3 regions of the Cytobacillus firmus genome follow, and region 3 is predicted to be linked to each of the others. Evidence: riboswitches for the same ligand, from Rfam matches in the RefSeq annotation. Region 3 holds a riboswitch; each other region holds the start of a gene.

Region 1 (3,132 bases), 2.4 Mb from region 3:
GCGATGATTTTGCTGAGGGCGATAATAAGGAACACCTTTACGAATTCTGAAGGCTGCACCGAACCGAGTCCGGGAATGATATACCACAATGTAGCCCCTTTGCGCTCTGGTGCGATGCTTTCCGGTGCAATGAATAGCCCGACAAGCAATAGAATGCCTAAACCGTACAGAAGCCATGTGAGTCTCCGGATTTGCTCGCTGTCAAAATACATGACAATCCCAACAATGACGGCTCCAACAATATAATTTTTAATTTGTGAGATGACAAAATTCCCTTCATATTGATTGGAGGATTGTCCGCTGTAAATCGCAATGCAGCTGATGAGAAAAAACAGCAGCAGAAGAAAGCATAATGTCCAATCGAATCGGTCTGAGAATCTATTATTCTGTTTCATTATATACACCTGGTTTCTTTACCTTTTTACATTTTTATCCTATCAGAGAAAAATTAACCTTACAATGGAGAAAGAGATTTCATTAGTTAGACGAATAAATTACAATGATGGTTTCCTGTATTTTCAAAAAAAACGGATTTTAAATTTTTTCTCATCTGGAAAGATATTTTCAGATATTTTTGCTACAATAAGAGGATAAAATACTGGAAGTTTGGCAGGCAGTTTCATAAGAAGCTGTCTTTTTATCAATTTGGCTACGGTTCGGAGGTTTCGTCATTGAAAAGAAGGAATCAAACTATTCGTGATCTCATCTACATCCATCTTAATGAGCAGGATCAATATGTGATGACTTATGGAATTGAGTTTGCAGAGTTTGCCCAGACTCTTTCAGATTCTATTAATAATTTGCTGCTCTTAAAGCACCGTTATGAACATGGGGACTTTAATAGCCACACGATGTTCGATTATGTGTCAAGGGACAAGCTGGGCAGGCTGGTTAAGGATGATGTATATGGCTATGGCGATTTTTGCTGGATCGACTTCGAGGAAGAGGAAGCAGTGAATGAGCTTCCCGGCCAGACAATTGCGGAGCTTCTTTATCTCGGTCATATTAAAGAGCATCTTAAGCTGCCTTTTTACAATTATCTGAGCAACCGGTATGTATACCTTGCCCATGATGATGGCTGGTTTAACCGCACATATTACCGCGATCTGAACGATTTTTACCGGATGCTTGGGGAAGTGATCCCCGGGAAAATGGGACAGATGAAGGTAGAAAAAACGCTCCTTGGCATTAAAAAGAAAAAGACGTACCCTCCAATCACCAGAGATGTCCTGCTTTCATTAAAGCCCCTTATGAAAGAAGGAGCGGTCCTTTCCATTAAGGATATTGAACAGAATCGGGTCAGGATCGAGATTCCAATTTGGATTATTGGCGATTTTGCGAATATGGATGATATGTATGATGAGTATGAAGCCATAGTGAAAGAGCCATGTGAGGCGAAGATTGTGTTCGATAAGAAGACAAGGGAATGGAAAATATACTCGCGTTAGAATTCTGAACTTTTTTACAACATTCAGCAATTTTCTATTACTTTTTCTGCGGGATGGTGTATAATCGGAAATAGAAAATTTTATATCCGCAATAGAACAGGTGTCTTTTCAAAAGGGCTTTAAAGCAAGCTCTTTTGAAGACTTAATAGGGAAGCTGGTGAAATTCCAGCGCGGTCCCGCCACTGTAAATGGTAGCTGTCTGCAAATCCACTGTACACACAAGTATGGGAAGGAGCAGAACGCATTGACCATGAGCCAGGAGACCTGCCTGATTCTTAAGCACCCATAAACCTACGAGGATAGGGAGGTGTCTGGTCCGGCCATCTATTCTGCATTTTTTGTAAATGACCATACCAACATCTCCTTGCCGTTCGAGGGGATGTTTTTTTATTTTAAACGGTGGTGACAGGCACCACTCGAATTTTGTCGAAAATAATGGAGGATTGCTGAGTATGAAGAAGTTTTATGCATTTTTATTAACTATGCTGCTTGCTGCAGGAGTGCTTGCAGGCTGCGGCGAGAGTGCTGAACAGCCAAAAGAAGAGAAAAAGGTTGAGGAAGGGCAGAATGCTGCTTTTCCTGTAACGATAAAAGACGCGCTGGATAATGAAGTGGTCATTGAAACCAAGCCTGAAAGAATCGTTTCCGTGATTCCAAGCAACACCGAAATAGCATTCGAATTGGGGCTTGGAGAAGAAGTGGTCGGGGTTTCCGATTTTGATAACTACCCGCAAGAAGCCGCAGAAAAGGAAAAGATTGGCGGCTTGGAATTTAATGTAGAAAAAGTGATCTCTTTAAATCCCGACCTTGTCCTTGCCCACGCTTCAAGCGCACAAAGTTCGGAAGCAGGTCTTCAGCAATTAAAGGATGCGGGAGTGACCGTACTTGTTGTCAATGACGCGAAGAGCTTTGATCAGGTATTTGAATCCATTGAAATGGTTGGGACTGCAGCGGGAGCGAAAGAAAAAGCAGAACAGCTCGTTTCAGACATGAAGAGCCAGCTTGAGGAAATCAAAACAAAAGCTAAGGGGATAAAAGAAGAGGACCGCAAATCGGTAATGGTTGAAGTTTCACCTGCTCCGGAAATCTATGCAGCAGGCACTGAGACATTTATGGACGAAATGCTAAGTGCCATCAGCGCAGAAAATATCATCACGGAAGAAGGATGGCCGAAGATGGATCCGGAAGCGATTATCGAACGGAATCCGGATGTAATCATCACAACACATGGCTATTACACTGAAGATGCTGTCGGCAATGTCTTAAGCCGGGATGGCTGGCAGGATATTACCGCAGTGAAAAATAAGCAGGTTAACGATGTTGATTCCGATATGGTAACCCGCTCTGGCCCTCGTATTATTGAAGGAGTCGAGGAACTTGCAAAAGCAGTATATCCGGACGTATTTAAATAATAAATTACTTGCTTATGTAACAGCAGCAGCTTTTCTGTTTTGTGCCATGCTGATGGGGATTTCAATTGGAACAGTGTCCATTCATCCCATGACGATCATCAGAGTAATAAGCGCTGAGATTTTTCCTTTTATTTCATTGGGAAACACGGATGCTATGCATGCAAATATCATTATGAACATACGCCTGCCGCGCGTTTTGCTGGCTGGCTTGGTAGGGGCGTCTCTTGCAATCGCGGGAGCCGCCTTTCAAGGTTTATTAAGAAACCCGCTGG
Region 2 (3,132 bases), 490 kb from region 3:
AACCGGAACCGTAACACACGGCAAACCGGTTTTAACGGATGTGATTACGGAAGGCAATATTGAAGAAATGGCATTTCTCCAGCTTGTAGGATCTGCTGAGAAACAGTCTGAGCATCCATTAGCCGAAGCGATTGTAAAAGGAATAAAGGATAAAGGAATCACTCTTTTTTATCCGCAGGAATTTGAAGCTATTCCCGGCTATGGGATTAAAGCAAAAGTGGAAGGTAAAGACCTTCTAGTCGGTACAAGAAGATTAATGGAAAAATACGATATAAATGTCCATTCAGCCAAGCTTGAAATGGAGACACTTGAGGAAAATGGAAAAACGGCAATGCTAGTTGCAGTCGATGGCCAATACGCAGGTATCGTTGCAGTTGCGGATACAATAAAAGAAACTTCCAGAAATGCAATCAATCGCTTAAAGCAATTGGGGATTGAAGTCATTATGATTACGGGAGATAACAAACGTACGGCTCAGGCAATAGCTGAGGAAGGGGGGATAGACTCTGCAATTGCAGAGATTCTGCCTGAAGGCAAGGCAGAAGAAGTAAAAAAACTACAAAACCAAGGAAAAAAAGTCGCCATGGTCGGCGATGGCATAAACGATGCCCCTGCACTTGCTGTTGCTGATATAGGAATGGCGATTGGAACCGGTACAGACGTTGCGATGGAAGCAGCAGATATTACTCTAATGAGAGGGGATCTAAATAGTATCGCAGACGCCATCCTAATGAGTAAAAAAACCATAAGGAATATCAAACAAAATCTTTTCTGGGCATTTGCATACAATACACTTGGCATCCCAGTAGCTGCATTAGGGTTCCTTGCTCCCTGGCTTGCCGGTGCAGCCATGGCTTTCAGCTCCGTATCTGTCGTTTTAAACGCACTTAGATTACAAAGAGTAAAAGTAAGTGAAAAAAACGTTTAATTGGCAGGGGTAAATATAAATGAAGTAATGGGCAGGTGCAGCGATTGCTTACCTGGTGCTTGTAATGGCTGGTTATGCGGCATATGATTCTTTCTGGGCTAAGCCAGAGCCGATACCTCATGATATTGAAATCGAAAATCATGAATAACAAATGACCGGGCAGAGGGAATCCCCCTCTGCCATTTTTCGCAGATTAATAATTGTAATTTATTTCTCGTTATGATAGAATCGACTACAATATATGGTATGTATTTTCAGAAATAAAAACTACATATAGATCGTGATTGGTGTCCTATATGGACTTAATAGGGAATTCGGTGAAAAACCGAAGCTGTCCCCGCAACTGTAAGTGCAGACGAAAAAAGCATGCCACTGTACAAAACGCTTCATAGCGCTAGTATGGGAAGGGCTTTTAGTAGAGTGAAGCACAAGCCAGGAGACCTGCCAGGGCGATCGAAAGTTTCTTATCTTCGGGGATTGAGATGATGAAACGATCGCGTAATGGCCGCTTGTTCATCTGCTTCCTGCTATTATACTATCGTTTGATCCGCTCATTTTCCGGGCGGATTTTTATTTTGCCTTTAGGAGGAAGTAAGATGGTACAAACCATACAGCCGATAATAATTTTAGAAGAACTTAAGAACGAATTTCCACACCTCGGCATTGAACAATTGGTAAAAAGGTATGGAGAAATGAGTCAGCTGGGAGGGGAGGCAATGTATGATCAGCTTATACTGGATTGTTTATCTTTTATCAGCATTGAAGAGCCTGATTGGACGTTTGCCGCTTCACGTCTGCTTCTTAAAAAGCTCTATATCGAGTCCGGAAAAAATAGAGAGTGCCAGCCGGACGATTGCTACACACATTTTTATACGCTAATGGAACGTCTGACCGCTTTGGGAATTTATGAACAGGATTTACTAGATGTGTATTCAAAGGAAGAAATAAATGAGCTATCCCGTTATATTAAAAAAGAAAATGACCGTTTATTTACATATCTGGGGCTGAAAATGTTGGCAGATCGGTATCTTGCCAGGGACAAACAGAGAAAACTCTATGAGCTTCCACAGGAGCGGTTCATGATCATCAGCATGGTTCTGATGAAAAAGGAGCCTAAGAATAAGCGTCTTAAGCTTGTTAAAGAAGCATACTGGGCAATGAGCGGATTGTATATGACTGTTGCAACTCCAACACTCGCTAATGCAGGGAAAAACTGGGGTCAGCTTTCAAGCTGTTTCATTGAGACCGTTGATGACAGTCTTGATTCCATTTATGACAGTAATACCGATATTGCTTCACTTTCCAAAAATGGCGGAGGAATTGGAGTGTATTTGGGGAAGATCCGCAGCAGAGGCAGTGATATTAAAGGATTTAAGGGGGCATCTTCCGGTGTGATCCCCTGGATGAAGCAGCTGAATAACACAGCCGTCAGTGTCGATCAGCTTGGACAAAGGCAGGGTGCTATAAGCGTCTATCTGGATGTCTGGCATAAAGATATCTTCTCGTTTCTTGATGCAAAGCTTAATAATGGAGATGAAAGGCAGCGGACACATGATTTATTCACAGGTGTCTGCATTCCTGACTTATTTATGGAAAAAGTGGAAAGCCGCGGGTACTGGTATTTATTTGATCCCCATGAAGTCCGCAAGGTAATGGGCTTTTCACTGGAGGATTTCTATGACGAAGGAGAAGGAGAAGGTTCTTTCCGGCAGAAATATAAAGAATGCATTGATAACCCGAATCTATCAAGGGAAAAAGTATCAGCTATCGAGATCATGAAATCCATCATGAGAAGTCAGCTTGAAACCGGGACACCCTTCATGTTCTACCGTGATGAGGTTAATCGGAAAAATGCCAATTCGCATTGCGGAATGATTTATTGTACCAACCTTTGCACTGAGATCGTACAAAACCAAAGTGTTACTAAGAGGGTTGAAGAATATACGAGGGATGGGAAAATAATTATCGAAAAACGGCCGGGAGACTTCGTTGTCTGCAATCTTTCATCCATCAATCTTGCACGGGCCTTAAGTGAAGGAGTCCTTGAAAGGCTTGTGCCCATTCAGGTGCGAATGCTTGATAATGTTATTGATATAAATAGTATTCCGGTTCCTCAGGGGCAGATCACAAATCAAAAGTACCGTGCGATTGGACTGGGGACTTTTGGCTGGCACCACCTTCTTGCACTGAAAAAAATCACATGG
Region 3 (3,132 bases):
TGATAGGTAAAATACTGAATTTTTTTCACGCGCTTAAAATATTTAAAAAGCCGTTCATTCGGATGCGCATTTTCTTTGTATTCTTCGATAATCTCCTTTAATAACGGCACCAGCTGTTCAGGCTCAATTCCCTCTGCCACCGGCTGGGCAGCATGGGCTGTACGGCCAACCGGCTTTGCCCCGATAAATAAATCAAACTTCTTCTTGCGGTAAACAATGCCGATATCATCAAATACCGCCCGATAACAGGCCATACCGCAGCCATTAAAGCCAATATGCAGTTCCTTTGGTAGCTTTAAGCCGCCAAGTTCAGCTGCAATTTCCTCTGCATATGGAATGGATTCTGCCTTCTCCCCGTAGCAAAAATCGCAGGCTTTTACATTTAGAACATCACCTACCGGCATGACTGTCAGATCATGCTGTTCGAGTTTTTCCACAATCGACTGAGGCCGTCCGGTTGGAATCTTGATTAAAAATCGGTGATCCGGTGTATATTCCATGGTGCCTTTCTTGCCAACAGCTTCTGCCAGTACACGCATTTGGTCAGCTGTAATAAATTTATTGGCAACACCAGGCGATACCGCAAATTCAAAAATATCTTCGATTGGCTGCTGCACCAAATGTGTTTGGTCAATCTCCGATTTCGTCACCATCGATAATGCCTTAAATGCCATATCCAAAGAGCTGGATTCTTGTCTTTTTCTCTGGATCTGCTCGTAGCCGGCCTGTGCTTCCCCGGTTTCCTGATTTAATGCCCATGGCTCCGCTTCCTTTTTTAAACGCTGATGCGGCTTTAAGGTTTGCTTCTCTTCACCAAGCGTATACTTGCGCTGATAGCCTCTTGGTGTAATGATTTTATTGTCATAAAAGAAAGTGGAGGAATTCCCGATCACAACTGTTGTCAGCATGCCAATATCATGATCAAGCATTTCCGCCAGTGTCGTCAGAATGACATTCTGATTTTCGCGGTAAGCACTTTTCACCAGCCCCACTGGTGTATCAGGAGATCGATATTTTAATAGAATCCTTTGTGCCTCGACAATCTGGCGTGTCCGCCGGCCGCTTTTCGGGTTATATAAAGCAATGACAAAATCCGCCATACCGGCTGCTTCAATGCGCTTTTCGATCACCTTCCAGGGTGTTAAATGGTCACTCAGACTGATGGTGCAGGAGTCATGCATGACAGGTGCACCCAGTAAGCTCGCACATGAATTAATCGCCGAGATGCCAGGAACAATTTCCACTTCGATTCCTTCTTCTTCCGTCCAGCCCATTTCGATCAGCACTTCATACACTAAGCCGGCCATGCCATATACCCCTGAATCACCGCTCGAGATCACGGAAACAATATGGCCGGCTTCAGCTCTTTTCACTGCATCCTGCGCACGGGATACCTCTTCAGTCATTCCTGTGCTGACAATCGAACTTGCTGTTACGAATGGCATGATCAGCTCTACGTAAGTTTTGTAGCCAATAATACAATCACTCTGCTGCAGCGCATCTACAGCCCGTTTGGTTATATGCTCACGATCGCCCGGACCAAAGCCGACAACAAAGATTTTCCCCTTTTTCATAGGCTTACCTCCAATTAAGAAAAGCACATGCGCCATTCCTGCTGCCTTACTGCTCAAGCAGGCGGCCTGCGCCATCTAGTTCTCAAAGTTCAATGATTCTTGCCAAATAAAAAATGCCTGCACTCCTTTTCAAAGGAATACAGGCATATGAAATGACAGTATAAAAATAAGCATACTGAAACCCAAAAACAATTGATCATAATTGTCCCGCCTATACTTCTCCCTCCGAAAAGCAAGTGTCGTTTAAATAAGCAGGTTTCCTGACTTAAGCTTCTTCTTACTCTTACACCTTCCCGATTTCTCAGTGGCATTGTAATTTCATCAGCTATTACAGTAGCGGGGGCTGTACCAGGTTTTCACTGGTTTCCCTTTTACCTCACAAATAGTGAGCACTTATTCAAATTGATATATTAATTTTTTACTAATATAACATATAATGACCAAATTTGACATATTATTTTTTTCTTAATTTTTTTAATGCTGTGTTAATGCCTTAGACTTTTTGAAATAAGATTTGGTAAAAGACATCAGCAAGTGTGCTCTTCACAAAATGAAACTCGCCGATTGGCTAGTTCTAAGGACACTTCATGAGCAATCCCGATGATTTTCTCTCATCTAAAATTTTGGAGACCGAAGATTAGCATTATAGTTCTGCACCTTTTATATAATATTCTTCCATTATTTCTTTCGGAACCATACTTCCGCCGGTCGCCCACATGAGATGGACAGCATTTTTCATTTTATCTTTTAAGTTATGATTTTGAACATATTCTTTCCCTTGCTTCTCAGTCGATAACTTTACTGGACCTATGACGCCTGCCAATGCGGAAGGCTCAAGACGAATGTTTTCTGTATCGGCCAATGTGCTTAATAGTTTAAATAACTCATGATCACTTACGGTATAACTTCCGCTTAACAAAGGCTCAATCGTTTGACCGACGAATCCCGATGGTCTCCCAACGGCAAGGCCGTCAGCTGATGTGATGTTGTCAATTCCAAAATCTTGGACCGAAACTTTATCATGCATTCCTGTTACGAGTCCCAGCAGCATACATGGAGAATGAGTAGGTTCTGCAAAGAAGCAATGAACATGATCTTGATACATTAATTTTAAACCAAAAGCGACTCCCCCCGGTCCGCCGCCTACTCCGCATGGAAGGTAAACAAATAGCGGATGGTTTTCATCTACTGTAACATTCAAATCTTCTAATTGTTTTTTTAAGCGACTGGCTGCCACTGCATATCCTAAAAACAAATCGCGGGAGTTCTCGTCATCAATAAAATAGCATTTCGGATCACGATCAGCTTGTTTGCGCCCTTCTTCGACCGCTTTGCTGTAATCTTCCTTATGTTCAACCACCGTTACTCCTTTGCTTTTAAGGAGATCTTTCTTCCATTCCTTTGCATCTGCAGACATATGGACCGTGACTTTAAAACCTAATTTGGCACTCATTATGCCAATACTTAACCCTAAATTGCCCGTAGATCCGACGGCAATGGAGTATTCGGAAAAGAAGTTTCTGAAATTCTCCTTATCAAGGATCGAATAATCATCCGC

Evidence for each region. A riboswitch is a leader RNA that binds a small molecule or an ion and turns the genes downstream of it on or off. The one in region 3 is predicted to bind cobalamin.
Region 1: another riboswitch for cobalamin. It lies ahead of NAF01_RS01210 (ABC transporter substrate-binding protein); the one in region 3 lies ahead of cobJ (precorrin-3B C(17)-methyltransferase).
Region 2: another riboswitch for cobalamin. It lies ahead of NAF01_RS16385 (ribonucleoside-diphosphate reductase subunit alpha); the one in region 3 lies ahead of cobJ (precorrin-3B C(17)-methyltransferase).

Annotation. Positions count from the first base shown of each region.
Region 1 is NZ_CP098323.1:220,712-223,843, forward strand. It holds gene NAF01_RS01200 (FtsW/RodA/SpoVE family cell cycle protein) at 1-395, opposite strand, end outside; gene NAF01_RS01205 (hypothetical protein) at 672-1,448, shown strand; cobalamin riboswitch at 1,530-1,734, shown strand; gene NAF01_RS01210 (ABC transporter substrate-binding protein) at 1,901-2,860, shown strand; gene NAF01_RS01215 (FecCD family ABC transporter permease) at 2,826-3,132, shown strand, end outside.
Region 2 is NZ_CP098323.1:3,247,327-3,250,458, reverse strand. It holds gene NAF01_RS16390 (heavy metal translocating P-type ATPase) at 1-928, shown strand, start outside; cobalamin riboswitch at 1,197-1,390, shown strand; gene NAF01_RS16385 (ribonucleoside-diphosphate reductase subunit alpha) at 1,525-3,132, shown strand, end outside.
Region 3 is NZ_CP098323.1:2,759,156-2,762,287, forward strand. It holds gene cobJ (precorrin-3B C(17)-methyltransferase) at 1-1,574, opposite strand, end outside; cobalamin riboswitch at 1,808-1,986, opposite strand; gene dsdA (D-serine ammonia-lyase) at 2,218-3,132, opposite strand, start outside.